DNA from 4 places in the Pseudomaricurvus sp. ABR4_320 genome. Region 4 is predicted to be linked to each of the others. Evidence: predicted binding sites of a transcription regulator. Region 4 holds the regulator's gene; each other region holds the start of a gene.
The links. Region 4 encodes sigma-54, which starts transcription at its own class of promoters, with help from an activator protein. Its sites were predicted from a motif close to TGGCACANNNNTTGCNNT; they were not measured.
Positions count from the first base shown of each region.

Region 1: the regulator sigma-54 is predicted to act here: its motif matches at 4,026-4,043, upstream of ACXAFR_RS21900 (HesB/IscA family protein).
Region 2: the regulator sigma-54 is predicted to act here: its motif matches at 4,891-4,908, upstream of ACXAFR_RS19655 (phenol hydroxylase subunit).
Region 3: the regulator sigma-54 is predicted to act here: its motif matches at 5,370-5,387, upstream of ACXAFR_RS14485 (TorF family putative porin).

Region 1 is NZ_JBSWVF010000015.1:38,991-46,476, forward strand. It holds gene nifV (homocitrate synthase) at 1-1,052, opposite strand, end outside; gene nifS (cysteine desulfurase NifS) at 1,380-2,588, opposite strand; gene nifU (Fe-S cluster assembly protein NifU) at 2,591-3,505, opposite strand; gene ACXAFR_RS21900 (HesB/IscA family protein) at 3,584-3,907, opposite strand; gene ACXAFR_RS21905 (nitrogen fixation protein NifZ) at 4,175-4,447, shown strand; gene ACXAFR_RS21910 (hypothetical protein) at 4,576-5,046, opposite strand; gene ACXAFR_RS21915 (hypothetical protein) at 5,065-5,451, opposite strand; gene ACXAFR_RS21920 ((2Fe-2S) ferredoxin domain-containing protein) at 5,473-5,796, opposite strand; gene ACXAFR_RS21925 (CCE_0567 family metalloprotein) at 5,988-6,203, opposite strand; gene ACXAFR_RS21930 (NifX-associated nitrogen fixation protein) at 6,246-6,710, opposite strand; gene ACXAFR_RS21935 (NifB/NifX family molybdenum-iron cluster-binding protein) at 6,796-7,269, opposite strand; gene nifN (nitrogenase iron-molybdenum cofactor biosynthesis protein NifN) at 7,269-7,486, opposite strand, start outside.
Region 2 is NZ_JBSWVF010000011.1:75,758-83,243, forward strand. It holds gene ACXAFR_RS19625 (hypothetical protein) at 1-112, shown strand, start outside; gene ACXAFR_RS19630 (2Fe-2S iron-sulfur cluster-binding protein) at 233-1,291, opposite strand; gene ACXAFR_RS19635 (phenol hydroxylase subunit P4) at 1,307-1,666, opposite strand; gene ACXAFR_RS19640 (aromatic/alkene/methane monooxygenase hydroxylase/oxygenase subunit alpha) at 1,681-3,225, opposite strand; gene ACXAFR_RS19645 (MmoB/DmpM family protein) at 3,239-3,508, opposite strand; gene ACXAFR_RS19650 (aromatic/alkene monooxygenase hydroxylase subunit beta) at 3,505-4,497, opposite strand; gene ACXAFR_RS19655 (phenol hydroxylase subunit) at 4,528-4,848, opposite strand; gene ACXAFR_RS19660 (sigma 54-interacting transcriptional regulator) at 5,206-6,903, shown strand; gene ACXAFR_RS19665 (metalloregulator ArsR/SmtB family transcription factor) at 7,060-7,392, shown strand; gene ACXAFR_RS19670 (arsenate reductase ArsC) at 7,407-7,486, shown strand, end outside.
Region 3 is NZ_JBSWVF010000006.1:238,285-245,770, reverse strand. It holds gene lysA (diaminopimelate decarboxylase) at 1-117, shown strand, start outside; gene dapF (diaminopimelate epimerase) at 122-952, shown strand; gene ACXAFR_RS14510 (DUF484 family protein) at 979-1,692, shown strand; gene ACXAFR_RS14505 (hypothetical protein) at 1,723-1,926, opposite strand; gene ACXAFR_RS14500 (P-II family nitrogen regulator) at 2,341-2,679, opposite strand; gene ACXAFR_RS14495 (ammonium transporter) at 2,911-4,146, opposite strand; gene glnK (P-II family nitrogen regulator) at 4,179-4,517, opposite strand; gene ACXAFR_RS14485 (TorF family putative porin) at 4,612-5,277, opposite strand; gene ACXAFR_RS14480 (accessory factor UbiK family protein) at 5,606-5,851, shown strand; gene ACXAFR_RS14475 (YifB family Mg chelatase-like AAA ATPase) at 5,986-7,486, shown strand, end outside.
Region 4 is NZ_JBSWVF010000019.1:60,354-67,839, forward strand. It holds gene ACXAFR_RS23700 (MlaC/ttg2D family ABC transporter substrate-binding protein) at 1-618, opposite strand, end outside; gene ACXAFR_RS23705 (KpsF/GutQ family sugar-phosphate isomerase) at 1,020-2,006, shown strand; gene kdsC (3-deoxy-manno-octulosonate-8-phosphatase KdsC) at 2,027-2,560, shown strand; gene lptC (LPS export ABC transporter periplasmic protein LptC) at 2,608-3,219, shown strand; gene lptA (lipopolysaccharide transport periplasmic protein LptA) at 3,197-3,772, shown strand; gene lptB (LPS export ABC transporter ATP-binding protein) at 3,781-4,506, shown strand; gene ACXAFR_RS23730 (RNA polymerase factor sigma-54) at 4,736-6,262, shown strand; gene hpf (ribosome hibernation-promoting factor, HPF/YfiA family) at 6,371-6,664, shown strand; gene ACXAFR_RS23740 (PTS sugar transporter subunit IIA) at 6,668-7,120, shown strand; gene rapZ (RNase adapter RapZ) at 7,281-7,486, shown strand, end outside.

The sequences.
Region 1 (7,486 bases), on a different contig from region 4:
GCGTAACGTCTCACGTTGCTAAGCAGCGGGCCCAATTGCCATTTTTCAACCGGAATGCCTAATGCGTGATAGCAGGTTTCCAATTGATGACTGCCTGAGTGCTTACCCAAGACAAAAATATGTTCACGCCCCAGTTCCTGCGGATTTAAAAACTGATAATTGCGTCGATCTTTCATCAGCCCATCCACATGAATACCGGCCTCATGCTGAAATACGCCCTCACCAACAATGCTTTTTTGCCAGGATACTGGACGACCAGAGGCCTGACCGACAAAAGCTGATATGGCAGGAATGGCCAGAGTGTCAACGCCGGTTTCAACGCCATGGAGATGCTTTAGACTTAACACCAATTCTTCTAGAGGCGCATTCCCGGCACGCTCGCCAAGACCGTTCACGGTGGTATTAATGTGCGTCGCTCCCGCGCTGACAGCCGCCAAGGTGTTGGCCGTTGCTAAGCCGTAGTCGTCGTGAGCGTGCATTTCTATATCGAGATCTGTGCTCGCACGTAGCGCTGAAATCTTGCGATGGGTTGCGAAGGGATCCAACATTCCCAGCGTGTCTGCGAAACGAATTCTCTCTGCGCCCATTTGTTGCGCAACCGCCGCAACTTGAACCAGAAATGCCTCATCCGCTCGTGACGCATCTTCACACCCAACACAAACTCTGAAGCCACGCTCTAGAGCTACGGGAATCAGTTCTTGCATACGCTTGATGACAAGCGATCGCTCGCTGTTCAGTTTGAAACGAATTTGCTGATCGGATACGGGAATAGACAGGTCAATGATTTGCACATGGGTTTTTGCTGCAGCATCTATGTCGGCCATCGTCATTCTGCACCAAGCCACCAATTGAGCTTTCAGCTGCAGGCTGGATATTGCCCGCATGACTTCCTGCTCTTCTTCTCCCATCGCAGGAATACCAATCTCTAACTCTGGTACGCCCATGTTTGACAGCATGCTTGCAATGGAAATTTTTTCTTCGGCGGTGAAAGCGACACCTGCGCTCTGCTCTCCATCTCGCAACGTCGTATCATCAATGATTATATTGCTCACACGCCACTCTCCTCTGCGAAAGTTCTGCCATCCTGGCTGCAATCACTCCGTGTATCGAATAGAACTGCAACCCTTGTTCCATATATTTTTATATTTATTTTCAATAACTTAACAAGTCGCACCCCACATTTAATACGACATACCACACGGCCTAGACAGTGATTGTCTGATTTGCAACAAGGGGATTTATCGACACATCGAAGATATTACCGGAAGCGATTCATCGACAATTTTGCCAAGGGTTACGGGAGATTTTTTAGCGCAAAAAAAAAGGCGTGTCAGAGACACGCCAGGAAAACCCCCAATAAAGGAAGTGAACGTGAAATATTAGGCATAAACGGGAGCAAAGGATTCTTCTGGATTTTCCTTAGGTCCGTTTTCATCCCAGTAAGGCGATAATTTACGCAATTTAGCAACGATCCCAGGAACCTCAGCGATGACTCTCTCGACTTCTTCCATCGTGTTATAGCGAGAAAAAGAAAAACGCACCGTGCCATGAGCTGCAGTATAGGGAATACCCATCGCCATCATGACGTGAGACGGCTCGAGAGAGCCAGAAGTACAGGCAGAGCCACTGGATGCCGCTATACCGACTTTGTTTAACAAGAGCAGAATGGCTTCGCCCTCGATATATTCGAAAGCGATACTCGCCGTGTTAGGCAGGCGATTTTCAACATCGCCCGTTGCAAAGCAGTTAGGTACTGCAGCGAGAATGCCTTCTTGAAGCCGATCACGCATGGCTTTGACCACAGTGTTTTCTTCTTCCATATGGGCAGCTGCAAGTTCGCAGGCTTTTCCGAGGCCGATGACACTGGAAACATTTTCTGTGCCCGCACGGCGCCCACGCTCTTGATGTCCACCTCGTAAGAGAGGACGAAAACGTGTGCCGCGTTTGAGATAGAGCACACCGACACCTTTCGGCGCATGGAGCTTATGCCCAGATAACGACAGCATATGAATATTGCTGTTCTCCAAATCGATTGGAATCTTACCTACGGCCTGAACCGCATCTGTATGGAACATGACGCCGGCTTCTTGGGCTAGATCGGCCATTTCCTCGACAGGAAAGATGGTTCCTGTTTCGTTGTTGGCCCACATGATACTGACGACTGCCACTTTATCCGACAACAGTGATTTATATTCATCCAGGTCCAATCGACCTTTGCTATCGACTTTCAATTTATGAACGGTGTAGCCTTCGGTCTCCAAATACTCGCAGAGATTCAATACTGCAGGGTGCTCGACAACCGTTGTTATGATCTCCTTGCGCTCAGGCTGTGCTTTCAGCGCCGAAAGAATGGCTGTAGAGTCAGACTCTGAACCACAAGACGTAAAAATTATTTCAGAATCAAATTCTGCACCTAGTAAGCGCTGCACCTGTTTACGCGCTTGCTTTACTGCCTGCCCGACCTTGTTTCCAAAGCGATGCAGTGAAGAAGGATTACCAAACTGTTCGGTAAAAAAAGGCAACATAACGTCGACAACCGCCGGATCAACCATCGTTGTCGCGTTGTTATCAAGGTAGATATCGTCCATGACTAAGCTCCTTCTAAAGCAACAGGCATTTCTGTATCAGGCAGCACTTTGACAAACTCGCCCAGCTCTTCAATCAGCTTTTGCTGAATACCACCCAGAGTCATCGCAGCCATCTGGCAACCACTGCAGGCGCCCGTAAGATGTACGTAGATGGTTTTACCATCGACATCGACCAGCTCTACATCACCACCGTCTGCTTGTAACGCGGGTCGAACACCTTCGAGAACCGTTTCAATAATACGAATTTTCTTCAGCATTCCACTGGCTTTACTGGCCGCTGCAGGCTTGGCAACCGGAGCTGGCTCAGCAGCTGGGGCACCAACACCAGCCGGAGCAAATGTAGCGCCCTGCTCCGCCATAACTTTGGTCAAAATATTCTCGATACCTTCATGACAGGAAGAACATCCACCACCAGCTTTGGTGTAATTAGTCACCTCTTCAACCGTGGTGAGGCTGTTCGCGCGAATGGTGTCTTCGATCATGACAGCGTCGATCGCGAAACATTTACAGACTAATGCACCTTCTTCGTGATCGTCTTTCCATTCTTCACCACGATAGTCAGCGACAGCAGCTTGCAGCGCTTCACGTCCCATGACAGAGCAATGCATTTTTTCCGGTGGCAACCCATCGAGATAATCCGCAATATCCTGATTAGATACCTGTAGAGCGTCATCCAACGTCATACCTTTGATGATTTCGGTTAAGGCAGAAGAGGACGCAATTGCTGATCCGCATCCAAAGGTTTGAAACCCGGCGTCTTCAATGACTTCCGTTTCAGGATTTACTTTTAGCGTTAAACGGAGGGCATCCCCACAGCTGATCGAACCGACGTCTCCCGTCGCATTAGCATCAGCAACCGCGCCCGCATTTCTTGGATCAAAAAAATGTTCTTGTACCTTTTCTGAATAATCCCACATCGCTTTCACCTCCAGGGCTGATCACGTAATCACTTAATTGAGAGTTTTCGTTGCTTTTCCATAACACACGTGAAGCGGTTATGCGGAAAATGACTTTCCACAACCACAGGCGTTTTTGGCGTTCGGGTTTTCAAACTTAAAACCACTGCCTTCCATACTGTCGATAAAATCAACGGTGACGCCGTCCAATACAGACTGGCTTTCTTCATCGATCAACATGGTCAATCCTTTGATCTCCTGAATAATGTCGTTTTCACCGACCGCCTCTTCAAGACGCAAGGCATACTGGAGACCAGAACACCCTCCATCAGCTACACGAATTCTTAAACCCGCAACAGATTTTCCGCTTTGCGAGATAAATCGATTTACGGCATTAATAGCGCTATCAGTTAGGGTGATCATGATTGACTCCGTCTGGCAAACTGTTTGCAAGTTCTTAATCGAACTCTGTTGACGCAACATTCAAAAGTTCTCAGGTGAATCAACGTAAGTTGTTGATCACCGGTCACACAGAGGGAGGGTTGCAATGCCTATACCAGTGATTTTATGGCCCGTAACATCTTGTTTTTGCTTGATATAAGACAAGAAAATAACTCACTGGGATGTTCCAAGAATTACTTACAACAGCCCTTTGTCGCATTACTGACAAATAGAAACTGGAGAATTGTTATGAAGAACTACCCCCTAAAGCCGGGTGACACCATACTGGCTACGCATGACATCTGGAACGACGGCAGTTTTCCGGGCGTTGAGGACAATGGGTTATTGGTCGCTTCCGGAACACGGGGAGTCGTTATTGAACAGGGACACCTGGAGGACAATGAATCCCAGGAAGTCTTCCTGGTTAAATTTGAGTCCCCTGATAATCCCGCAGAGCTCGGCCCGCCCATTGGGTGCTGGCCAGACGATATAGAAATTATCCCGGATGGAGACATACACTGACGTCATTCACGATACCTGCTATTAAGCGGGTATCGATTCAGGCTAGTGGAAGATTCGAAACGTCATCATTTTAACGGGAAATTGGACAATTGTTTCATAGGCGACACGGCAGTCACCTGATCGTTCAACTATTCTTCTGTTCCCAGTAAACGCTGATAGATCGAATTCAAGATGACTCTCTCAATTTCGCGCAACCGAAAGCAGTCGGGGAGCTCTATCCAATCAAATCTATCCGGCGGTTTGAGAGGTTCTTCGCCAACCGACTGAACAGGAATAATGGATAAGGGGCCACCAGGTATATCTAGCTGACACGAATACCCTGGCAGAATTTGAAGCAATGAAGGATCCAGGTCGACAAGGTGACAAAATGTGCCAAGTCCAGCAGCCGGATGGGCCTTGATGTTGGTCGCCTTGGAATCGTCTTCCAGTGGATGATCAATCTCTATCATCTCTGCAAGCTTTGGAAGAGGATTCGGTAATACCACGTGGCGGTTATCGCGACACAAAAATCTCAAACGTGCACTCACAGGATGTATATGGAACACAACGAATGCTTTCTTGCCGAATGAGCTAGAAACCGTGTTTTCTGAAGAGGACATGACTCACTGTTTTTGTGGTTAAACGGCTTCTAGCATGCGTAATTCCGCTTTCACGTTTCCGCTTCTACCCCACGCGGTGACAGCTTCGACAAACCAACGAGTATTTTTTGGATTGGGCGCAATAATATCTATTTCGACATAAAGGCTAGCATCCGATCGCAATTGAAATTCTCCGAGCTTTTTGCCTCGCTCATTTCGCCACTCTCCCTGTATCGTGTGACTGCCATCAAAGGGATCCTGTTGCAACACATGGGTGGCGAGAAGAAAATCAGGTAACCGATCTGCTTCCTCCGATAAATTTATAGCGGCGAGTGAGGCCTTCATCGCGGATTTTGTCTCAGCAAAAAGATCATTGGCAGAGGCAAGTTGCTCCGAGATCTTGACCTCTTGGTTATCGCTACCCATGTGTTACCCTCAAACAGTCATTTACCAAACTTCGGCAGAGGCCACTTTCTCGGAAACTGGCGTTCCGCTGATCAAATGCTCATCAACAATACGAGAAACGTCTTCTGCCGATATATTGGAGTAAAGAACACCTTCGGGATAGACCAAAACATTCGTACCATCCTGACAAGGTCCCAAACATCCGGTTTGATTTAATGCGACTTTTCCTATTAATTTTTTTATGGTCATTTGCGTTGCAAAAGCCTGGTAAACACGAGCGGCACCATGTGCGGAGCAACTCCCTCTAGGATGCCCTTCGGCACGTGCCTGCGTACAAACAAATACATGTAAATCTGGCCTTGGCATTTCCCGTCTCCTTATCACGTGGTTGTAGGCATCTCTAAGTTAATGCAGAGGGGAATTGGAAAGATCATGACTGCTGTCAGGCTATGCAGCAGATTATTTTTTGTCCCTTTAGTAAGTGGGTACGTCCCTGTACCCCAATAAGCCCCCAATGCTTATTGCCCGCTTCCCAATTCGTCGCTCCAGTTGTGATATTAGGCTTCTTCTGCTGACTCAGCCTTTTCTAACGCTACGCTTGCTTCTGCCCATGCCACACAGGCGTCGGCTGTGCGCTGACTGATTTCCACCAATGAGTTGTAGTCGGTCCAGAGGCGGTCTTCGACAAGATCATGAACTTCAGACGCTAACTCGGTAGCAATGCGTTTCTTCTTGCGAACGTCTTTTTGTAAGGCTTTAAGTTCATCCGTCATTTTCTCTCTCCTTTTGTCGGTATAGATTTCAAACGCCGAATATCAAAGCTCTGCGACTGTACGATGCTTTTCAATCAGGTCTTTAGCTTTGTTAATAACTTTATCGGCTTCTTCAGTCAGCTTTTCCATAGATGCAAAGCCGAAGCGATGGACATCACGCAGCGTTTTATCCATAGCGATGAGCTTGCCGACGATAATAAAGGCTCGACCGAAGCCTTCGTGGGTCAAATTCACCACCGGTACAGCCATCAACCCGCATTCTTTCTCGATGGACACGGCAAGTGCGTTGTAATAAGCCTTAAGACGAGAGATCACAATCTCATCAGGGTCACCAACCACAGGAATTTCACGCTTCCGCTCTTTTGTTAAAATGAGAGGCGCCATCACTTTTTCGTCGGTCCAGTTATCGTAGGTTCCATAACTGTCCACAGCTCTAAGCTGGACAATCATCTGTTTTACAAACGGGTGCTCGACGACAGACGATTCAACTTCTGCAACTTCACTCATGTTCCTCTCCAAATTTACGCTGATACTTTCGTTTTACGGACGTTTTAATGTTTACTTAACCCTCGGCGCTAACGCGGGTTAACGCTCATTCATCCCAGCCTTGCATCTCTATTTCATTAAACCTGGCGGGATCAAAACCATTACGCTGCACAGCCTTTGCAAGCCACGACGATGGGCCCTCTCTTAATTCTTGCTGTAGTGCATCTAACATGTCTTCCAACAACCCACCTTCCGCGACTTTTATCGGCTGAGTGCCCTGCTCGAGCAGCTGCCGAATCGCCGACGCGCCACAGGCTCTACAGTAAACAGCGATGCAGCCGTCAACCAAGGCAAGCTTTTCAACAAGTTTGTCATCTGTAGCGTCAGGATCTAGAGGCGCAAACTCCGCGATATTTAACAGTATTCGCACATCGGGATTGACCCCGAAAATCGCAAAAGCACGCGCTGAGCCAAAATGTTGATCAATGTGAATTCGGTCGCTGGTTGCGAAAGCGACCTTTAGTAGAGAACCGTCGTCTTCATCACTGACGACGGCTAACCTCCTGGTCAACCCAGCCATCAATGGCCTCCCCAAATATTAATACCCCGCTCTCCCAGATTACGATACAACAATTGAGCTTCTGGCTTTTGGGAGTAAATTGAGTGATAGGGTTCGATATCACGATGGTGCGCCAACAGCATATTGGCTAGATCAAACAGGGATTGCTGAATGCCCCGATAGCCAGACCAACACCGTTGAAAGCCGCCAACCATGTCATACTGTGGAAAGCCCGCAC
Region 2 (7,486 bases), on a different contig from region 4:
TGCTCATCTAAAAATTGGTCCACATTATCAATACTACCCATGGTGGCTTATTACAGATCCCAGTATTGAGACGTATAAAGCCTACCGACTGACGGCATTGATGGCAAAATAGGCTGAAAATTTATTTAGGCTTTCCCCTGTCTTCAGGCTTTAAATTTGTTTTGCATACCCCACGAAAGAATCATGGGGTTGCCGTAACTTATAATCGTGCTCCGCAGGTGACTTTCAGGATTTAAATCTTCCGAAACAGAGCTGAGCGTTGCTCATCTGCGCCATCTGCGGCGGTCACAAATTTTTCAAAAAAGATATCCTGTTCAAATAATCGGCCTTGCATCAGCGTGGTGATGGTGGCATCGATCATCGGTGGCGGTCCACATAGGTAGGCTTTGCAGCCAGAGAAGCGACCTTGAAAGTGCTCCTGCAAGGCTACATGGACAAAACCACGGAAACCCTCCCAGGTGTCGGAGTCTTCGGGTTCGCTGAGCGCCGGTAAGTAAGAAAACTGTTCGAATTCTCGTGAGAGATTGGTAAACAGCTCGGCATTATAGAGTTCGCTAAGGTTGCGAGCGCCTTGAAAAAGGGTAATTCGACGGCTGTCCCCCTGTTCCAATAGATCGAGAATCATGGATTGTGGGCTGGATAACCCAGATCCGCCCGCGATGAAGATGATATCGCCTGGTTGCGACTGGCGTACAAAAAACTGTCCGTAGGGGCCAGACAGCGGAAGTACGTCACCGACCTGTAATTGCTCATGCAGATAGCCAGTGCCGGCGCCACCGGGCACTCTGCGAACATGGAGTTCGACGGTGCGGCTCTTCGATGGCGGTGAGGCAATGGAAAACGCACGACTGCCATCGACACCAGGAAGCGTCAGATTGACGTACTGCCCGGCTTGAAAGGCCATGTCACGATCCAATTGCAGTTCAATGCCAATGATGGTGGGGGATAGGGAGGTAATCTGGACAACCTCCGCCTGATAGTCATCGACGGGGTAGCCCAGAAAATCATCATCTACATCGATATCTGCTTCGATGGTGGCATCGCTTTGCAGTGTTGCACAGCAGGCCAGCACCTTGCCTTCATCGCGTTCGACGTCCATTAGGGCAAAGGGGGAGGCGTCGCCGATGTCAACGTCGCCCTCCAGCACTTGTATTTTACATGTGGCACAGGTGCCGTGGCCGCAGGCAAAGGGTAACCATACCCCTTGCCGTAACGCCGCCTGCAGAATGCTCTGTCCTTCGTCGACGTCGATTTGATCACCGGTTGGCTCTACCGTCAGTGTGTAAGTCATGGTGATAGCCCTTCTTTAAAATGCGGCTTGCGCCATGCCCACGAGTGCGGGCGTGGTCATTGTCAGCAGAGCTTTATGGTTAATGCCGTTGGACGACAAGGTTGAAGCGCTGTCTGGAATGAATCGCTCGCCGTTGAGTTGCCATTGAACCTTAGATAGCACCACTTTACCGGCATCTGGGTGAGGGGCGAGCGCCGGGGTCAGGTGATCCTGCCAGAGTTGCTCAAACGTCAGGTTCGGGTCGACCAGAAGTGTGAAGGGCGCGCAAAAGAGTAGGTGATCTGGCCAGTATAAGTAGATCAGTTGTTGGCCATGATAGTGATCAATACAGTCTTTAGACTCTGCGGTGTAGGTGTAACGTGCATTTACTGACATGTTTTTGTCCTCCCTCAACCCGCTTTAGCCAGAGAACTGTCGGATTCCGGCACCGGTGAATCGCCTTTAAGTTGTTGCCAGCGTGCTTGATCTTGTGATCCTTCAAAATCCAGATTGTCTGCGCCCATTTTGATGTGGTAGTAGTCAGAGACAATTCCGGGCAGGTCTGGACCGCCACAATTTCCCTGAAAAATCTGATGCACAGGGAGCCATGCCTGAATATATTTCTCTGGCTCGTAATCGAAAATATCTCGACAGCCATCTGAACAAAAATGATAGTGCTCATTTTTGTAATGCCGTGATCTCAGGCTGAGGTGGGTAGGGTCATTGGTTTCCGTAAATAGAGTCGGGATCTGACATACCTGACACAATTGCGGCAGTGTGTTGTTATAAAATCGGTTGCCAGCTTTTTGCTGCTCTTCCCAGTAGTCGAATCTCGGACGATAGTAGCGCTCAAAGGTGTTTGGGTATTTCTCTGCTAACCAAGCCTGTTCTTTCGCGGTTGGCGTCCAGGTGTGGAAATTGGTGGCGTGACCGTACTGATAAAACGTTGACCAGATCTGGTGGCTAATGTGCTCTTTGGCAGCATTGGCCTCGGCTTCGTAGCGGGGTGGACGAATACCGTAACGTGCCAGATCCTGAAACAGAGCTCCGCCATTTTTCTCGTAGTACATTTCCCAGGCTTCCGCCCAAGACATAACTTTATTCGGCAGCATATAGTCCATCATCATGCCGACCAGGCTCAGCAGTCGAAATCCCCGCCAAAACCATTTGTCGATCCACTGCTGCACGATGGGGACATTGTCTTCGTGCTGCTCCAGCAGAAATTTGATGATTTCCAAGCCCAGCGTCATATGTCGGGCTTCGTCGGATTGTGCACTGAAGCCAAAGGTCACCGTTGCCATATCGCCATTATAGGCGGCGCCAGACATAAATGGGACAAACAACAGATTTGTGAGTACATACTCGAAAGAAAACGAAATCGCTGTTAAAAACTCAAAGGGGCCGGCGGTTCTGGCGTCGTCAAAAAAGGATTTGGGTACGGATAAAAACCAAACGCGATCATGCATATGGGCAAAATCGTGTAGGCCATTAAAGTGCTTGTTGTAGTGACTCATTGCGTGCAATTGCGTTTGCACATGGCGCAGTTCATCAATGGATTGCATTTGACAGGCAATGCGTGCTCCGGCTCCGCTGAATTGTCGGCCGACACGGGCGTAACCCTGAAAGGCGGCGTATTCAAGCGGTGAAACGCCGGTTAGAAAGAGCTTGAGAGCATTGATATAGCGAGGGTCGGAGACATTTTGATGTCCGTTGTTTTGGGCAAAGGCGTCAAAGATCGCGTAGAGCTTTTTCTCTTTTTCCGACTGATATTTCCAATAGGCATCCATGGTCAAGCGAAATGGGTCTTCCCATTTGTCCCAGTCAACGATTTTGATACCTTCAAAATCTTCCTGGGGAAAAATATCTTTTTTATCCTGATAGCTGGGCTCCCACTCCATGCTGCGGGTGAGTGCGTGATACTTCTGTTTCATGTTGAGTTTTTTGGCTGTGCGCATTTTGTTATTCCTCTTAGTTCCAACGCAGTACAAACTGATCTTCGTCTTCTTCGACATTGCCGCCGATACTGATAACATCGAGCAACATTGCCTGGACATCCCATTCCTGGCCTGAGAGTTCTTCGATGGTGGCGTGGTTGATGACCAGTTGTTTTTCTGCCTGGATGCGAATCATGGCGGGTTGATGATCAATGCTCGCGTTGGGATTGTCTGCCATGATGGCATTCGCGATATAACGAGCATTGTCGTTGTCTTGTAACGCGATAAATACTGGCTGGCTCATGCGGCTTTCTCCATGGGCTGCAATCCGGATTTCTTAAGCAGTGACTGCATATCGCTTTCCAGCGTGCCGAGTTTCGCCACACCTACGGTAGCTTCTGCGAGCGGCGTGAGCGCTTTAAGGATTCGCGGCTGCCAGTGTTCGACCCACCGCATCAACTGTTGTTGATTCGCGGTTGATTCGCTGGCGGCGGTTTTTACGACTGCAGTAATCCAACGGGTCGTATCTTTATTCCAATCCCGCATGAATTCGGTCAGCAGGCTGATATCTCTATTTTGTAACCAGTCGTCCAATAGCTGATAGCAAAATGGGAATAGCATCTTATCCAGCAACAGGTTTTGTACCAGTGTCAGTTCGAACCAATCTTTGATTACCAAGGTGTCTTCAGTAAGCTGTCGCAGCGGCTGCCAGCAGGGATCATCCATCCAAAATTGCTTAGCCGTCTCTAAAGACGTTGCCGAATTGCCATCAATGAGCAAACCAATACGAGAGAGATACTGTCCGATGCCCAAGTGATCCATGGCTTGGAAAATGTGCGCTTGGGTGACGGTGGTCGCAACGGCATCCCCGGCGATGGCGCTGTTGTTCATGTTTGCGGCAAGGTTGGTATGACGAAAGGGCAGCAAAAAACGACATAAAATGTCTTGAGTTTCCTCATCCAATTGCGCGAGGCTTTGACGCTTGTCGCAAAAGGAAAAACTTGACTCTGCCGCTTCCTGCATTTTGGCTCGACCATTGACGTAACTGCTGTAATAGAACTGCCGCGGATCGGTTATGGCGTACCAGTCCGCCATAGTGATCGCCGTACGGGTAGGATCATTCAGTGCGTATTGTTCGTCCCAAAGTGGTCGGTAGTGGAAGTTGGTTTTAGCCTCGACATCGAAACTGGCTTCTTGGTAGCGACTGGCAGGCTTATCGCCAAAGCGCCGCTGAATGTTGCTGTATGTGTGGCGAATTGGATCGACCGAATCGGTTTTTATTTCTATGGTCATAGAGGTTCTCGTTATGTTTTTGAGGTTGGCCTAAAGCGTGGCAAGGTCGCTGTAGCGCCAGCGGGTTTGCTGGTGATCAATATGTTGCGCGGTTTCCTGATCGATAAACTCAACGTTGTTTTGATAACAAAACTGATCAAAAGCATCGGTCGGCATGATGAGTTCAACAAACAGATCTGGATCTCCGATGGCAAAATCAAATTCGACAAAACGAGGATCTAAACCAGCCCGGATGCGAACAAAGCATGACAAAGTTGCTTTTTGGGGATTCGGTGCCGATTGAATATCGGTACGATTAGGACAGGCTGTTGTGCCAAATGAATGGCTAGGTTGTGAGCTATGTTCACTCATGAGATAGACCCTTGTTGTTGTGTTTATGGATTTACCTAGCCTTTCGCAACCCTTGTGCCAGTTCACGCAAGGCTGCGTAGGATATTTTATAAATTATTGAAAAATAGATATAAAATCGCTATTTTTTCGGTTTGGTTTAAGAAGGTTTAAAGGCGAAGTGCTAGGGTTTAGAGGCGGTTTATCTAACCATTTGATCAATCTTCAGGAGCGTCTGCTCAAATGGTCACATTCGTCTATGTGGCCTTCTAGCGTCATTTTCAAAGGTTGCTTTTTCTCGGCAAAGGTTGTTTTATTCCGACCATTAAAACAATAACACCGACACTTCCCCGTTATCGTTTCGGGGAAGGGGAGTGATCTATGTCTGTTGCACAATCTCAAATGAACCAGAACGTCATCAAGGATTTAACTGCGCAAATTCGTTTTCAAAGTTGCGAAGGGAAAATCTGGTTTGATGAGCAGCGCGTTTTGTTAATGCAGCTGTCCGCGTTAGGCGCTTTTCGACGAGAACTGGTAAACAGTCTCGGTATCGAGCGTGCAAAAGGTTTCTTTCTTCGTCTCGGATATCAAACTGGGTTGCGGGATTCAGAGCTCGCCAGAAAACTCCGCCCCGAATGTAGCCAGATCGAGTGCTTCCTTGCGGGGCCACAATTGCATTCCCTCAAAGGCATGGTGAAGGTAGTTCCGTTGGAATTGGCATTTGATGTGGGCTCTGGAGATTTTTACGGTGAGTTCGAGTGGATTGATTCTTTTGAGGTGGATATTTGCCACACGGAGTTGGGGCAGATGGATGAGCCCTGTTGTTGGTCGCTATTGGGTTATGCCTGCGCTTTTACGTCATCATTTATGGGGCGCGAGATCATCTACCAGGAAGTCAGCTGTCGAGGTTGCGGCGATGAGCGTTGTGTGATTGTCGGCAAGCCCGCTGAAGAGTGGGAAAATCTGGAATCTTTTCGCCGTTACTTTACGGCTGAACCCATCGTCAACGAGCTTTATGATTTGCAGTCGCAGTTGACCTCCTTGCGGTCGTGCCTTTCGCGTCAGCAGGGGCAATACTATGGCATTGGCTCGTCTCCGCAATATCGCAATGTTTGTCAGAAAATTGATCGTGCGGCAGACAGCAAAGTGTCTGTTCTCTTGCTGGGTGAGACAGGGGTTGGTAAGGAAGTGATCGCCCGCAGTGTTCACTCTCGCAGCAAGCGCGCAGATCAACCTTTTGTTGCTGTTAACTGTGCGGCGATTCCACAGGAGTTGATCGAAGCGGAATTGTTTGGTGTGGAAAAAGGCGCGTTTACCGGAGCCAACCAGTCTCGTCCAGGGCGCTTTGAGCGGGCCAATGGCGGTACCATATTTCTGGATGAAGTGGTTGAATTGTCACCGCGGGCTCAGGCATCGCTACTGCGAGTGCTGCAAGAAAGTGAGTTAGAGCGGGTTGGCGGAGTCTCTGTACAGTCTATCGATGTTCGGGTGATTGCGGCGACTCACGAATCACTAGAGCGCGCGGTTGAAGATGGAAAGTTTAGGGCAGACCTCTATTACCGGCTCAACGTGTTTCCCGTTCATATTCCACCTTTGCGAGAGCGAGTAGAGGATCTGCCACTTCTGGTCGAGCATTTTCTTACCAAATTTCACAATGAATATAACAAGAGAACCCTTGGGCTATCTGACAGGGCACTGGAGTTCGTGAGAGATTACACATGGCCTGGTAATATCCGCGAGTTGGAAAATGTGATTGAGCGCGGCGTCATTTTAACCGACAGTCATCATTCGATTTCTCTTGAATCGCTTTTTGTGCGTATACCGCCACCCGCTGGCGTTTTGGAGGCAGATCATATCTGCTCAGAAGAACAGGTCGTTGAAAACACGGCGCCCGCTGCAGAAAGTTGGTGCGATCAAATCTTTAATCAACAGATTACCCTGGAAGACGTCGAAAATGCGCTTTTGGAGCGCGCGATGAATGAAGCAAACGACAATGTCGCGGAAGCCGCGCGTTTGCTCGGCTTGACGCGTCCAGCGATGGCGTATCGCTTGAAAAAGGCTAAAATGCCAGAAAGCTAGTTTTTTGCCCGGGATACTCCGAGTTACGTCATCTACTCTGACCAAAATCTGTAACACTGGCCCGATACCCTAATTTTTCATAATACGAGCAGAGTTGATTGACTCTTTGTGAGAACATATATTATATTTCATATATGTGTTTAGGCGTATATAAGTATGAGCCCGTTAAAACTCTTTAAGTGTCTGTCAGACGATACCCGATTGAAGTCGGTCTTGATGATCAGCCAGGTTGATGAGGCCTGTGTGTGCGATTTGATGGCAGCGCTAGAACTTGATCAACCCAAAGTGTCCCGTCATCTCGCGGAACTGCGCAAGTGCAATATTCTGCACGACGAACGGCGCGGCAAGTGGGTGTACTACCGGCTGCATCCGGATTTGCCGGAGTGGGCGAGGGCGGTCATCTTACAAACGGCCGATCAAAATCTGCCTTACTGTGCTGATGCATTACAGCGATTGAATGCATCCAAAGAACATAACACGAGCTGTTAATCTGGGGAGCTGGCATGAAAATTCTTTATATCTGCACGCACAATCGTTGTCGCAGCATATTGTCCGAAGCCATTACCAATCACATGGCGGGTAA
Region 3 (7,486 bases), on a different contig from region 4:
ACCCGGGCAAGAGCTGCGGAAGTAATGGTTGACGGCTCCAGTGCCCATCTGATTCGCGAGCGGGAAACCTTCGAGCAGCTGATTCAGGGTGAGCACCTCTTACCGCTGGAGGAATGAAGCGGTGAGAATGCGCTTTACTAAAATGCACGGACTCGGAAACGATTTCGTGATGATTGACGGTGTCAGCCAGAAAATTAAGCTCAACGAAGCCAAATTAAAATTTTTGGCTGACCGCCGCTTTGGTATTGGCTGTGATCAGATTCTGTTAGTCGAAGCACCTCGCAGTGCCGAAGCCGACTTTCGCTACCGAATTTTCAATGCCGATGGCTCGGAGGTCGAAAACTGTGGCAATGGCGCACGTTGCTTCGCCAGATTTGTTTCAGAACGAAAGCTCACTGGCAAACAAATTATCACTGTAGAAACGGCTGGCGGCAATCTTGTACTAAAATTATTAAAAAATGGTGATGTCGAAGTTGATATGGGTAAGCCGCAATTAGAGCCGGCGCAAATACCTTTTCATGCTACGGATCGGGCGCCCTTCTATTCCATTTCGCTTGATGACCGCAGCTTGGAGATAGGCGCTGTCTCCATGGGAAATCCACACGCCGTATTGTTAGTCGATGATGTCGCTACCTGTCCATTAGAAGTGGATGGGCCACGCCTGGAGAAACATCACACATTTCCCAATCGAGTCAATGTGGGATTTATGGAAGTGGTAACAAAAACCGAAATCCGCCTGCGTGTTTTTGAAAGAGGTGTGGGCGAAACCTTGGCGTGTGGAACCGGAGCCTGTGCCGCGGTCGTAGCCGGTCGCCTGCGGGGGCTTCTCGATGAAAAGGTCAGCGTGCATTTGCCCGGCGGACAACTTTCGATCTCCTGGCCAGGCGAGGGAGAAAATGTCACTATGGCCGGCCCAGCAACCACGGTATATCACGGTCAAATCAAGGTTTAAGGCCAGAAGCAAACGAGATAGCCAACATGACAAAGAATCGGAACGAGCGCCAAGCAACCCCAGTAACACCTGAGCAGGTTGCAGATTACCTTCGCGCCAATCCCGATTTTTTTGTCCAACAGCCTTCATTGTTGATGGACCTGCGCATCCCACATAATTCCGGTAAAGCCGTATCCCTTCTCGAAAAACAAATCGCTGTGATGCGCGAAAGCAATACGGACCTGCGCCATCGTCTCGATAAATTGATGCGTAACGCACGAGAAAGCAGTGCTCTGTATGAAAAAACCCGTCGCTTGGTTCTGGCGCTTATCATTAGCGACAGCCTCGATGAAATGATCGATGCTCTGCTTTACAGCTTGAAGCACGATTTCAAAATCGAATTCGCCACATTAATTCTTCTTGGAAATCCAGCAGCAGAAGTTCCACCTGGCGTCAGAGTTCTCGCACCTGAAGAAGCTCGCGGAAAATACAAGCGGCTGCTCGGAAGGAAAAAAATATTCTGCGGCAAGCCATCGAAAGCCGAGATGAGCTTTCTCTTTGAAGAATATGCCAGCGAAGTCAATTCCGCCGCTTTGGTCCCTTTAAATTCAGGCGAGCCTCTGGGAAAACTGGCTGTTGCCAGTAAAGATGCCAGCCGCTATCAGAGTGACATGGACACCTTATTTCTGGAATTTATCGGCGATGTTCTCAGCCGCCAGATTCCGTTGAAATCTGACAGCTTATTAGTCACAAACCATTAACTCATTCGGGATAGATATCGAAGCCCCCAATCATATGGATCGGCTGGTGTAATTATTCGATGGCTTTTTTGGCGGGTCTGCGGTCACATTTGGATCAACGGCCTCGATTTTTCCACCGCCGGCGAGAAACGCCTCAATATCAGCCTTCAGTTGATCTCTCTCTTGCTTTCGTGACGCCACGGAATGATCTTCCGGCGATTTATTTACCATACGGTATGATTCGTCATTACTCATGATCTGGAGCCTATACACTTTCCGTAAAACGCTAGTTTTCAGTGACTTACGTGACTGAATGGGTTGACGGAATAGTTATAGACCAGCATTTCAAGACCTTGCCAGTCAGAAAGGGGCAATTGCTTAGTTTAATTTGCACTAAATCGGCTAATAATTAACCAGTTCAGTTATTACAGGAAGATCTAAGAAGGACAGCGGAGATGACAAAAATCTCGAAATCTTTGAAAAACCAGCTTGAGCATTCTAATTATAGCAATTAAAAAGAGAAGGGATCCTTAAAAAGGCACCTTCTCCGCCAAAAGCCGTCTTGATAAAAAACAAAGAGAAAGCACGAGCCGACCGAGGGGAACTTTGGTTTCCGCCTATTGACAAGGAAAAACCAGCCCCCGGAATTACGCCAACATTTGACGCTGACTAAACAGCGTCGGATCCCGTTTCGCCGGTTCTGATTCGGACGATATTCTCAACCGGGACGATAAATATTTTGCCGTCGCCAATCTTTCCAGTCTGAGCAGCTTTTGAAATTGCTTCAATACACTGATCAACGCGATCAGACTCAACAACCGCCTCAATTTTAACCTTGGGCAGGTAATCAACGACGTATTCGGCGCCACGATACAATTCTGTGTGACCTTTCTGTCGCCCAAAGCCTTTAACTTCTGTGACTGTCATGCCTTGAACGCCAGCCTCTGATAACGCTGTTCTAACTTCTTCGAGCTTGAAGGGTTTAATGATTGCGGTAATTAATTTCATCGAAGTTTCCTGTCGCGTGATGTTCTATTTTTATCGTTATAAATTCTGTGCCAAATATTCGGGCGATAACTGCACCATTGCCAAAGGGGTAAATCCCCTCTCCCGCAACCTGCGCTAGATTACACCGAAGCATCGCAAAAATCATCTCAAAGCTGTGCGACCAAATGAAGACAACACCCATAAAAAAACCCGGCACGAGGCCGGGTTTTTCGCCAAACAAGAACAGATAGATCAGCTGTTTTTGGTGAATTCAGGATAAGCTTCCATACCGCATTCTGCGATATCGACACCGTCGAATTCTTCCTCTTCGGAAACTCTCAGTCCCATGACCACTTTCAAGATCATCCAGACAACGAGACTTACAACAAACACCCAAACAAAGATGGTCAGAGCACCAATAATTTGCCCGGAGAAAGTGGAAGCATCATTAGTGAATGGAACCAACAGCAAGCCCAACAGACCCACAACACCGTGAACAGAGATAGCACCGACAGGGTCATCGATTTTCATCTTGTCGAGGGTGAGGATGGCAAAGACCACCAGAATACCACCCAGACCACCGAAGATAGTCGCCTGTAGCGGAGAAGGTGTCGACGGCTCAGCGGTAATCGCAACCAGACCCGCCAAAGCGCCGTTCAACGCCATGGTAAGGTCCGCCTTACCAAACAAAATACGAGCAACAATCAAAGAGGCAATTAGACCACCGGCCGCTGCAGCATTGGTATTCAGAAATACAATCGCAACACTGTTGGCGCTTTCTACACTGGCAGTTGCCAAAACAGAACCACCGTTAAAGCCGAACCAGCCCATCCACAGAATGAAAGCACCTAAAGTCGCCAGAGGCAGATTGGCACCAGGAATAGCGATAACTTCTCCATTCGGGCCGTATTTGCCTTTACGAGGTCCAAGTAACAACACGCCAGCCAGCGCCGCAGCCGCACCCGCCATATGCACAATGCCAGAACCCGCGAAGTCAGAAAAGCCAAGATCGCCCAAGGTATACATACCGAATACAGAATTGCCGCCCCAAGTCCAGGAGCCTTCCATTGGATAAATAAAGCCCGTCATGACAACAGCGAAAGCCAAAAATGCCCAAAGCTTCATTCTTTCAGCGACGGCGCCAGAGACAATAGACATGGCTGTCGCAACAAAGACCACCTGGAAATAAAAGTCAGCGGAAGGTGCGTAAGTTGCAGGCTCTTCAGCGCCAGCAACACCATCAGCAACAATACCACTTAGGAACAAGTCACCGCCGTACATGATGGCGTAGCCACACACCAGATACATCGTACAGGCGACAGCGTAAAGAGTGACGTTTTTGGTCAGAATTTCAGTCGTGTTTTTCGCGCGGACGAGACCAGATTCCAGCATGGCAAAGCCAGCCGCCATCCACATAACCAGTGCGCCGGACACCAAGAAATAAAATGTGTCCAATGCGTACTGCAATTCGAAAATAGAATTTTCCATTGCTTGTTTCTCCAGGAGGATCTTTAAATTTTTTACAGAGCGTCTTCGCCGGTTTCACCGGTTCTAATGCGGACGACCTGTTCCAACGCAGAAACGAAAATCTTTCCGTCTCCAATTTTGCCGCTGTGCGCAGCCTTACTGATTGCTTCGACGACAGAATCAACCTGGTCATCACTGACAGCGACTTCCAGCTTGGTTTTGGGCAGAAAATCAACCACGTATTCAGCCCCCCGATAGAGTTCGGTATGTCCTTTCTGCCGACCAAAGCCTTTAACTTCTGTGACAGTGATTCCCTGAACTCCGATTTCAGACAGGCTTTCGCGAACCGCGTCCAACATAAAGGGTTTAATAATTGCTGTTACCAGTTTCATCGGATTACTCCTTCGAGGTTAAATGTGTGGCCCTGAGAAAAAAGCCCGAAGGATGGCTCCGGGCTCTTATTCACTGCTCTGGGCAGCACGTGTTTTACATATCAATTGGCAGACTGTAAGAAACAACGAATTTTAAATCGTCGTTACCATCACCGTCCTCTCGCAATGCATTTGGCTCATCTTGATCGACGATAAATTGGCTTAATGTAAACGCAAGGTTATCGTTATAGGCATAGCTGATGTCCAAGTGCACCGGATCACCACCATCGTCGCTATAGTCATGCATGCCTAGAGTGGCGGAGAATGAACCCATCTCGCCACTCAGTGAATAATATTCGTAACCGCTACCACCGGCGACGTTGTCGTAGTAAGAAAAGCTGATCGGGCCTGCGCCCACAGTCAGAATAACTTCTGAGAATTCAAAGAAATCTGTCTCTCCACCCGTTGGATAAACATAATTCCAAACACTCAAATCAACTGTGACGCCCCCCATTTCCATGCCATAACCCGCATAGAGATCATATTCAGTACCGGCTAAAGAATCGCCAGAGGATCCCCAAATACCCCCATAGGCACCACCTTCACTGACGGTGATATCTCCAGAAACGGCGGGTGTACCACTGCCAAGATCATAACCACGCCACAAGTAGGTGCTAGCTACAGCGGCAGACGCTGACACTTCGGCCATTACCGATGGCGCCGCAATAATCATTCCGGAAGCCAGGGCAACTGCTGAGGCCAATTGGGTCATTTTTTTCATGGGTTTTCCTCTCAACTCATAGTCCATGTGGATTTAGAATATATGGCCGATGTTAACTCGACGCTTTTAGTGTAATTTTTCGTTCGGACACCTTAGCAGGTTGCTTGCCATAATTTTCTAACACAAATAAATCAATAACTTAGCGCTAAAATGCACTAGTTTGCACCACTGAGTTAAAATGAATATTACGACATTGCACCATCCTAGCACCGAAAATTGGCGAGCCCGCTAAAATGCGCACCAATATGATGCAAACAAGCTTTTTTAACACAATTTTCCGGTGCCTTTCATCAGAATATCCAAATACAGGGAGATTGAGAAAAACACCATGATTGACACTCTAATTAACAAACTGGCCAGCGACTTAAAATCACTGACCGCAGACAAATTTCCCGCCATTCCGGAAGCGCAGCTCAAGGCACTGCTCGAAGCACGATTGCGGGATCTTAATCTGGTAACTCGAGAAGAATTTGATGCTCAGGCTGCGGTACTAAAGCGCACGCGAATGGCTCTTGAAGCTCTGGAAAAACAGGTCCGAGCACTGGAAACAAATAGCGGTTCAAAAGCAGAATAAACACCACGCTTTTTACCGAATCTTCTGACAAGAAGGCATCAGTACTGGCTTTTCATACCGTCCTGCAGGCGACATCTGACGTCAAGAGCCCTATGCTCCCAATGCTCTGTAACTGACGTTTAAAGGGATTTGTGATGGCGCTGGCAAAGCTCTATACCAGAGCCAATATTGGTATCGACGCTCCTCTCGTCACCGTAGAGGTTCACTTAACCAACGGCTTGCCCGCGCTGAATATCGTGGGAATGGCCGAGACTGCGGTCAAAGAGAGCAAAGAAAGGGTCCGCAGTGCACTATTAAGTAGCGGCTACGAATTTCCTGCACGAAGAATAACCATTAACCTCGCGCCAGCGGACCTTCCCAAAACGGGAACCCAATTCGATCTTGCCATTGCCCTGGGCATTCTCGCCGCGTCAGGACAACTTCCTACTGAACATTTGCAGCAGGTTGAATTCCTGGGAGAGCTGTCTCTATCTGGCGAATTGCGAAGTGTTAACGGTGTGCTACCAGCCGCTCTCGCGTGCAGCACTGCCGAACGGCGTTTGGTATGCCCCTCAGAAAACATCGATGAAGCGTGTCTAGCCCCGGACATAAAATTGATACCGGCGAACTCGTTACTCAGCTTATGCCAGCAGATCGCCAACCCCACAGAGCCTCTGGAGCATATGGTTGTTTCGCAGCCGATTCCTTTGGCCATTCCAGTAGATAGCTCTGATATGCGTGATGTCAGAGGGCAACAACAAGCGAAGCGCGCGCTGGAAATTGCCGCAGCGGGGGGCCATCACGCGCTCCTTTACGGCCCCCCAGGAACCGGCAAATCCATGCTCGCGAGCCGAGTAACCAGCTTACTTCCGCCTTTAACACCGGCAGAGGCGATAGAAGTCGCCGCGCTGCGATCCATCCACAGTCACCATTCCATCACAGGCTATCCTGGGCGCCCCTATATTTCGCCCCATCATAGTGCATCTGCCGTATCACTCGTGGGAGGAGGCAGTTATCCCAAACCTGGTGAAATTTCATTGGCACATAATGGTGTGTTGTTTCTCGATGAGTTGCCGGAATTCAGTCGCGCCACCCTGGAAGGATTACGCCAACCCTTGGAATCCGGTGTCGTACGCCTGTCCCGCGCGAACCTTCAAGTCGAGTTCCCAGCCCGCTTCCAGTTAATTGCCGCCATGAACCCTTGCCCCTGCGGCTATCTAGGGGCCGGCGCCTCGGCCAATGATAATCCTTGTCGCTGTACACCAGACCAAATACAGCGCTACCGGCAACGTCTCTCCGGGCCGATCGTGGATCGTATCGATATTCAAGTGCCTGTTCCGCCATTACCCAGCGGCGACCTGTTCAAAGCACCTGACGGAGAACACTCTGCTGACATTCGAGAGCGCGTCGCAGTATCTAGAAACAGACAATTACAACGCCAGGGAAAACTCAACGCACAACTTTCCAGCGCCGAACTTGAAGAAATCTGCCCACTCATCAGACCGCATCAACAACTCTTAGAGCAGGCGGTTTCGAGACTGGGCCTATCAGCACGCGCGCTGCACAAAATCATTAAGGTGGCTCGCTCCATCGCAGATCTGACCGAGTCTGAAGATTTACAGAAGAATCATTTGCTGGAAGCCATTGGCTATCGAC
Region 4 (7,486 bases):
CTCATTGATCACGGTATCGAGATCCCCTTTCTGACGCATTGCTTGTGCAAACTGCGATCGAAAGGTTGTACCGAGATTAACGCCATTAATAATGACATTCAGCAGCTTCCACTCATTGGTTTTTCGGCTCAGGGCCATCGAATAAACGACAGTATGGTAGCCTTCATCCGCTTGTACCTTCTGCACGACACTGACTTTGGGGCTGTTTTTGTCTTTATCGTCTAATGGTAAAACCTGGATTTTCCGGTTGGCATAGACTGCCATACCCTTGGTATACGTCGAGATGAGGTTGTGGTGGAAGCTCTTGCTGAATTTGGACACCTGCTCCGGGCTGGCATCCTTGCCATACTGTCCCATGACACCTCTCGCAATGTAGTCAAAGGCAACCACCGGATCTAAGATTTCGCTGACGGACTCATAGAGTGCTGCTGGGTCGGTATTTAGCTTATCGGCGTCCGTCTTCATTAACGCCTGCAACTTATCCGTTACGCCAACAACGATATCTCGTGGCGACTCATCCGCTTGAACAGACAAACTCGCTGAGATCAATATCAGAAAAAACACCACCCTCTGAAGCCATGTGTTGGGCTGATGGCGCAATGCGTTAAGACTCTTCATATCAAAACCTCTAAGCTACAGGCGAAAGTATTTGTACGGGCCTCGTTACATGGGGCCACGCGATGTCATTTCTGTCAGATGACATTTGAGAGTATTGGTTCGCTTACCCCGGTCTTCGGAAATGGACAAAGTGCTGATGTCATTACATAATTTCCGCCGCAACGGATCATTCCAGCGTCGCTTTCAGACGCAGATAAATGCACGTTATACGCGCGACCATGAACCTGAGGTGAACACGACGGCGCATGGCTACGTGTCCGCATAAAAGCGCGTAATTGTATCATTGACCGCGAAACAGGTATATCTACAACACTTACGCGCCCAAATTCGTCATTTTTTATCCGAACCAAGCCACATTATCCGGCCTCTAACGCCCAAGCTTAAGACACGGTTATCAACATATGAAAACGCCACTACTGGACGCGAAACAGCTGATTGCTTCAGCTCAGAGAACCATCGATCTGGAAGCGACATCTGTCGCCGCCCTGTCAGAGCGCATTGATGAAGCTTTTGTCAAAGCCTGTCAGCTGATTCTCCAGTGCGAAGGCAGAGTCATCGTTACGGGCATGGGAAAGTCCGGGCACATCGGCAGCAAAATCGCCGCCACGCTGGCTAGCACAGGTACACCCGCTTTCTTCGTGCATCCGGGGGAAGCCAGCCACGGCGATCTCGGCATGATCACCCGCGATGATGTTGTCATCGCAATTTCCTATTCTGGCACGTCGGCCGAAGTCGTCACTTTGTTGCCTCTGCTAAAACGCTTGGGAATTCCTCTTATCAGTATGGCTGGAAAATCCGAATCAGCACTGGCCAGTGCTGCAGATGTTCACCTGGACATTAGCGTGGCGAGTGAAGCCTGCCCGCTTAACCTGGCCCCAACGACCAGCACCACTGCCACTCTCGTGATGGGAGACGCCCTCGCCATCGCGCTATTGGAGGCGCGCGGATTCACCGCTGAAGACTTTGCCTTTTCTCACCCGGGAGGCGCATTGGGTCGTAAACTTCTGCTAAAAGTGGAAGATATCATGCACAAAGATGGCGAAGTTCCGCGAGTAGAAGAAAACGCTCCCCTGTCCAAAGCGCTGCTTGAAATGACGGAAAAGGGTTTCGGAATGACAACGATTGTGGACACAAACAATCGCCTGCTCGGGGTATTTACCGACGGTGACTTGCGTCGCAGTATAGACCAGGGCATTGACCTCGGTAGCGCCACAATGGCCGAGGTAATGTCTGCCAATCCCAAGACGGTTAGCGCCAACATGTTGGCAGCTGAGGCTCTGGGCATCATGGAAGAGCGAAAGATTACCGCATTAATTGTCAAAAATGACGACCATCAGACCGTTGGTGTTGTCCATATGCATGACATATTGCGCGCCGGCGTCATTTAAAGAAAGAGCAGATAGCCCCTATGTATCAATTTCCCAAAGACGTTTTGCAGCTGGCAAAGCCGATTAAAATGCTGTTGCTGGACGTCGACGGTGTCCTCACCGACGGCAGACTATACTTCGGCAACGATGGCTCAGAGTTAAAAGCCTTTAACACCCTGGATGGGCATGGCATTAAAATGCTGCAGAAGTCAGGAGTCAAAGTCGGCATCATCACCGGCAGAACCAGTCAACTTGTCGAACGGCGCGCCAGCGATTTGAACATTTCAGTTCTTGTTCAGGGTCGCGAAGATAAATTAACGGCACTCAACGAAATTCTGACGGAGCACCCTTGTGAGATGCAGGAAATCGCGTACATGGGAGACGACTATCCAGACCTTGCCGTTATCAAACGAGTGGGGCTCGGCATGACGGTCGCTGACGCACTCCCGGCACTGGTCCAACACAGCCAATGGCAGAGCCATCGCGCAGGCGGCCAGGGCGCCGTTCGAGAAGCCTGTGATCTGATTATGATCGCTCAGGGAAGCTACGACTCAGCCCTGGCTAAATATTTATGAGCGCAGATAACAAAATCCGCTAAACCATCGAGCATGCCAAACTCATTGTGAACATCCGCCACCTGCCAAAGTTTTTTTTCCCACTGCTAGTCTTTTTGCTAGCAGCGCTATTTGTGTTGCTGTGGGACTCGCCTCCTGAGTCTTTGTTTACGACAGATCAACCGACGGAAAAGCAACTTGAGGCATTCCCTGACGCAATTTTGGAGGACGCGACAAGCCGCCGTTTCGATGAATCCGGCCGACTGCACAGCCTCTTAATTGCGCAGCAAATTGACCATTATGATGCCGCTTCCAGCCCTCGCCCCGGCGAAACGCTAATCGTATTTCAAACCCCAGACCTGACCCTTTACAGCCAGGACCAACCGCCTTGGCACTTGACCGCAGATACCGGTGAATCCACCAAAAACAATGAACAAATCAATCTGTCTGGCCAGGTACACTTGTGGAAAAATTTAGCCGACGGGGGTGTCAGCGAGTTACACAGTCCACGCATGACCGTTTTACCCACCCCTCAAATCGCTAAGACCGATGCAGCGGTCGATATTCAATCTCCCGGCAACCGCACCACAGCTGTCGGCATGGAAGCGTACCTGCAGCAAGATGTACTTCGGCTTTTGAATACCGTTAGAGGAATCCATGAAGTTCAGACCACCCCTTAAGGGAATGCGACGCTCTGCTCCTGCGCTCTGCACCATTGCGCTGTTGCTCCCCTTTTCTCCGCCAAGCCTAGCTCTGGAAAGCGACAGCAGCCAACCGATTCATATTGAATCGGATGCCGCTGAGCGCGACGAACGCAACGGCATCACGACCTATTCTGGCGACGTGACCATGACCCAGGGAACGCTACAGATTTTGGCCGATAAGGTTGTCATAAAGAGCAACGGCCAGGACGTCGAAAAAGTGACAGCAACCGGCGATCTGGCTCAGTATCAACAGCAGCCTGCAGAAGATAAAGGGCTAATAACCGCAAAGGGAAAAACCATCGAGTATTTTCTTAGCGAAGAGAAATTGCGCATTTCAGAAAGCGCCTCCGTCGAACAGAGTGACGGCTCATTGCTCACCGGAAAAGTCATTCGATACGACCTTAAGACAGAGGTATTGCGTGCAGACTCACGCGACGCAGAATCGACTCAGACCTCGGGCGACCGCATTCGCATGGTAATCCCCCCCAAACAAGCCACACCAACCACATCCGACGAAACCAGCAACTGACAGATTTCATGGCAAAATTAAACGCACTTCACCTCGCCAAAAGTTACCGCAAGCGTGCCGTCGTTCGCGACGTCAGCCTCGAAGTCAACAGCGGCCAGATCGTTGGACTTCTCGGCCCCAATGGCGCTGGCAAAACAACCTGCTTTTATATGATTGCCGGGTTAATTAATGCCGATCACGGCAAGATCATTATCAACGAGAAAGACATAACGCCCCTATCCATGCATGGTCGGGCCCGCGCGGGGATCGGCTATCTGCCGCAGGAAGCCTCTGTCTTCCGCAAACTGAGCGTCACCGATAACATTCTCGCGATACTGCAAACCCGTAAAGACCTCAAGCGCCAGCAACAGCAGGAAAAGCTCGATCAACTTCTCAACGAATTTCATATTACCCACATTGCCTCGAGCCCGGGTATGGCACTTTCCGGCGGTGAGCGCCGACGAGTCGAAATCGCCCGCGCACTGGCGACAGATCCACAATTTATCCTGCTGGACGAACCCTTCGCCGGAGTCGACCCCATTTCGGTAAGCGATATCAAACATATTATTCAGCACTTGAAAAAGCGCGGGATCGGCGTATTAATTACCGACCACAACGTGAGAGAAACGCTGGATATCTGCGAACACGCTTATATCGTTAGTGAAGGCAACATCATTGCCGAAGGCGATTCTGCCAGCGTTCTGGCCAATGAGACTGTTAAAGAAGTTTACCTCGGTCATCAATTCAGACTATAGTAACCAGAGCTGAAAACCCCGCCACACTTCTCCCCAAATTAATATTTTCAAGCGCCAAAAAACAGGCATATTTCTTGCTTGTCAAAATGTTTCAACTCGGTTACTCTTGATTTAAAGCTCAGAAACTCGCTCGGCTTGTTGCTCAGCCGGTTTTCTCTTGCGGCCACACGGTATTTCAAATTCCGCATCGCGGTCTCTCACTGCGGCGGTATCGGTAATCGACGTAGATATGAAACAATCGTTACAGCTTAAACTTGGTCAACAGCTGACCATGACCCCTCAACTGCAACAGGCAATCCGGTTGTTGCAGCTATCCACTCTCGATCTTCAGGCAGAAATCCAGGAAGCTCTCGACTCCAACCCGATGCTGGAAATATCCGACGAAGACGTCGACAGCGGTGGACAGGAGCAAAACAGCAAAGACGGCGACGATAAAAACAGTTCGACAGAAACCTCAAACTCTGAGGCTTCCAGTGCTGAAGAGACGACCAACTACAACGAAAACGAGACAGATACCGCCAACGCAGAAGGCGACTGGAACGAATCCATACCTGAAGATCTGCCCGTCGACACCAGCTGGGACGATGTCTACCAAGCTGGTCCTACCGGTACCGGCCTCGCCTCTCCCGAGCAGGAAGACAGTGATTTTGAGTCCCGTCGCGGAACAGACGAAAGTCTCCAACAGCATTTGAACTGGCAGCTGAATCTGACCCCCATGTCCGATCGAGATCAGATCATTGCCATGGCCATCATTGACGCCGTTCAAGACAACGGAATTCTCAGCATTACAGTCGATGAAATTTTCCAGGGGCTGGAATCTGAACTGGAGGAGCTCGAACTCGACGAAGTCGTGGCCGTTTTACATCGAATTCAGCAATTCGACCCCCCAGGCGTTGCCGGCCAAGACCTGAGTGACTGCCTGTTGATACAGCTCAATCAACTGCCTGACTGCCCCGCCCTCAAAGATGCTAAGCTCATCGTAAAAGAACATTTGGCGCTACTGGGCAACCGGGATTACAAGCAGTTGATGCGCAAGACCAAACTTAAAGAATTTCAATTGCGGGATGCAATCCTGCTGATCCAGAGCCTGAACCCGAGGCCTGGAGATCAAATTAACATCGGTGAAACCGAATATGTCGTACCCGATGTTTTCGTCACCAAACAAAATGATCGCTGGACGGTTAACCTTAATCCTGAAATTGCGCCTAAAATTAGAATTAACGACACCTACGCTGCCATGGTGAAACGCGCCGACAGCAGCACGGACAATAATTTTTTACGCGACAATTTGCAGGAAGCCCGCTGGTTTTTGAAAAGTCTTCAGAGTCGTAACGAAACCCTACTCAAAGTAGCCACCTGTATTGTCGAAAAACAGCGTGCGTTTCTTGATCATGGGGCAGAAGCGATGAAACCTCTGGTACTGCACGATGTCGCAGAAGTTGTCGGCATGCACGAATCCACAATTTCCAGGGTGACAACGCAAAAATATATGCATACCCCTCAGGGCATTTTCGAACTCAAGTACTTCTTCTCCAGCCACGTCAGTACGGAATCCGGCGGTGAGTGCTCTTCAACGGCTATTCGCGCCATTATCAAGAAACTCATCGCTGCAGAAAATCCGCAAAAACCACTGAGTGACAGCAAAATTACAAGTCTACTGGCGGACCAGGGTATTCAGGTTGCCCGACGCACTATCGCCAAATATCGCGAATCTCTCAACATTCCGCCATCAAATGAACGTAAAAGACTCCTATAACATCGATTTTCAAGACCCTGTTTTGGGTCTGAATGCAGAGAAGTCCAGCACCAACCGACTTCTCCACCAGCCAACAGCGCTGGTCTACACACAAAAGAGGAGCAATCTATGCAAATCAACATAAGTGGACATCACATCGATCTTACTCCAGCGATAAAAGACTATGTAACCAACAAGCTGGATCGACTCGAACGTCATCATGATCGAATAACCAGTACCAATGTGATCCTGTCTGTTGATAAACTACGCCAGAAGGCAGAGGCGTCTGTCCACGTGAGTGGAAAAGACTTCTATGCCGATTGCGAATCAGAGGACTTATACGCGGCGATCGATATGCTGGCTGACAAACTGGATCGGCAACTGTTAAAGCATAAAGAGAAGCTGAAAAATCATCATCGTTGAGATATGCAGCTTAAAAACATTCTCACTCAACACCGCTGTGCCTGCGGTGTTGAGTCTCTTAGTAAAAAACGCACCCTGCAGATTCTGTCGGAACTTATCGCTGAAGATCTTCCCGATCTCAGTGCTGACGACATTTTCACCAGCATGACAGCTCGCGAAAGGCTGGGGTCTACAGGTATTGGTAATGGTATTGCCATCCCGCACTGTCGGGTGAAAACCTGTTCCAATACGGTTGGTGCCTTGCTGCACCTGGAAAAAGGTATCGACTTTGATGCCATCGACGAAAAACCCGTTGATCTGGTTTTCGCTCTTCTGGTACCCGATGAGGCCCACGATGCTCACTTGCAAACACTTGCCAGCCTAGTTGAGCGACTGAACGACAATGGTTATCTAAACTCACTGCGCGCCGCACCCGATTGCGAAACCCTCTACTCAGCCGCTATCAGCCTGGATTAAATCAGTCCATTTTCCAGGCGATCACGTAGGTCTACGCATAAGCGAGCATCTGAACCTGAAACAAATTACACCGCCGTGAGATTCTTATCCATTGCGCCGTGATGAGCCCGGGTTTTCAAGGTAAACTAAAAGAACATCCTTTCAGCAGCGGGAGGCAACTATGCGTCTGGTGGTGATTAGCGGGCGTTCCGGTTCCGGCAAGAGTACTGCACTACACGTTTTAGAAGACGCAGGATTTAATTGCATCGACAATCTGCCTGCGTCCCTGTTACCCGCGTTAGCCAGCCAACTGCAGGGGCATCCACACAATCAAAAGTTAGCTGTTAGCATTGACGCACGCAACAGCCTCCAAGACTTACAAAAGTT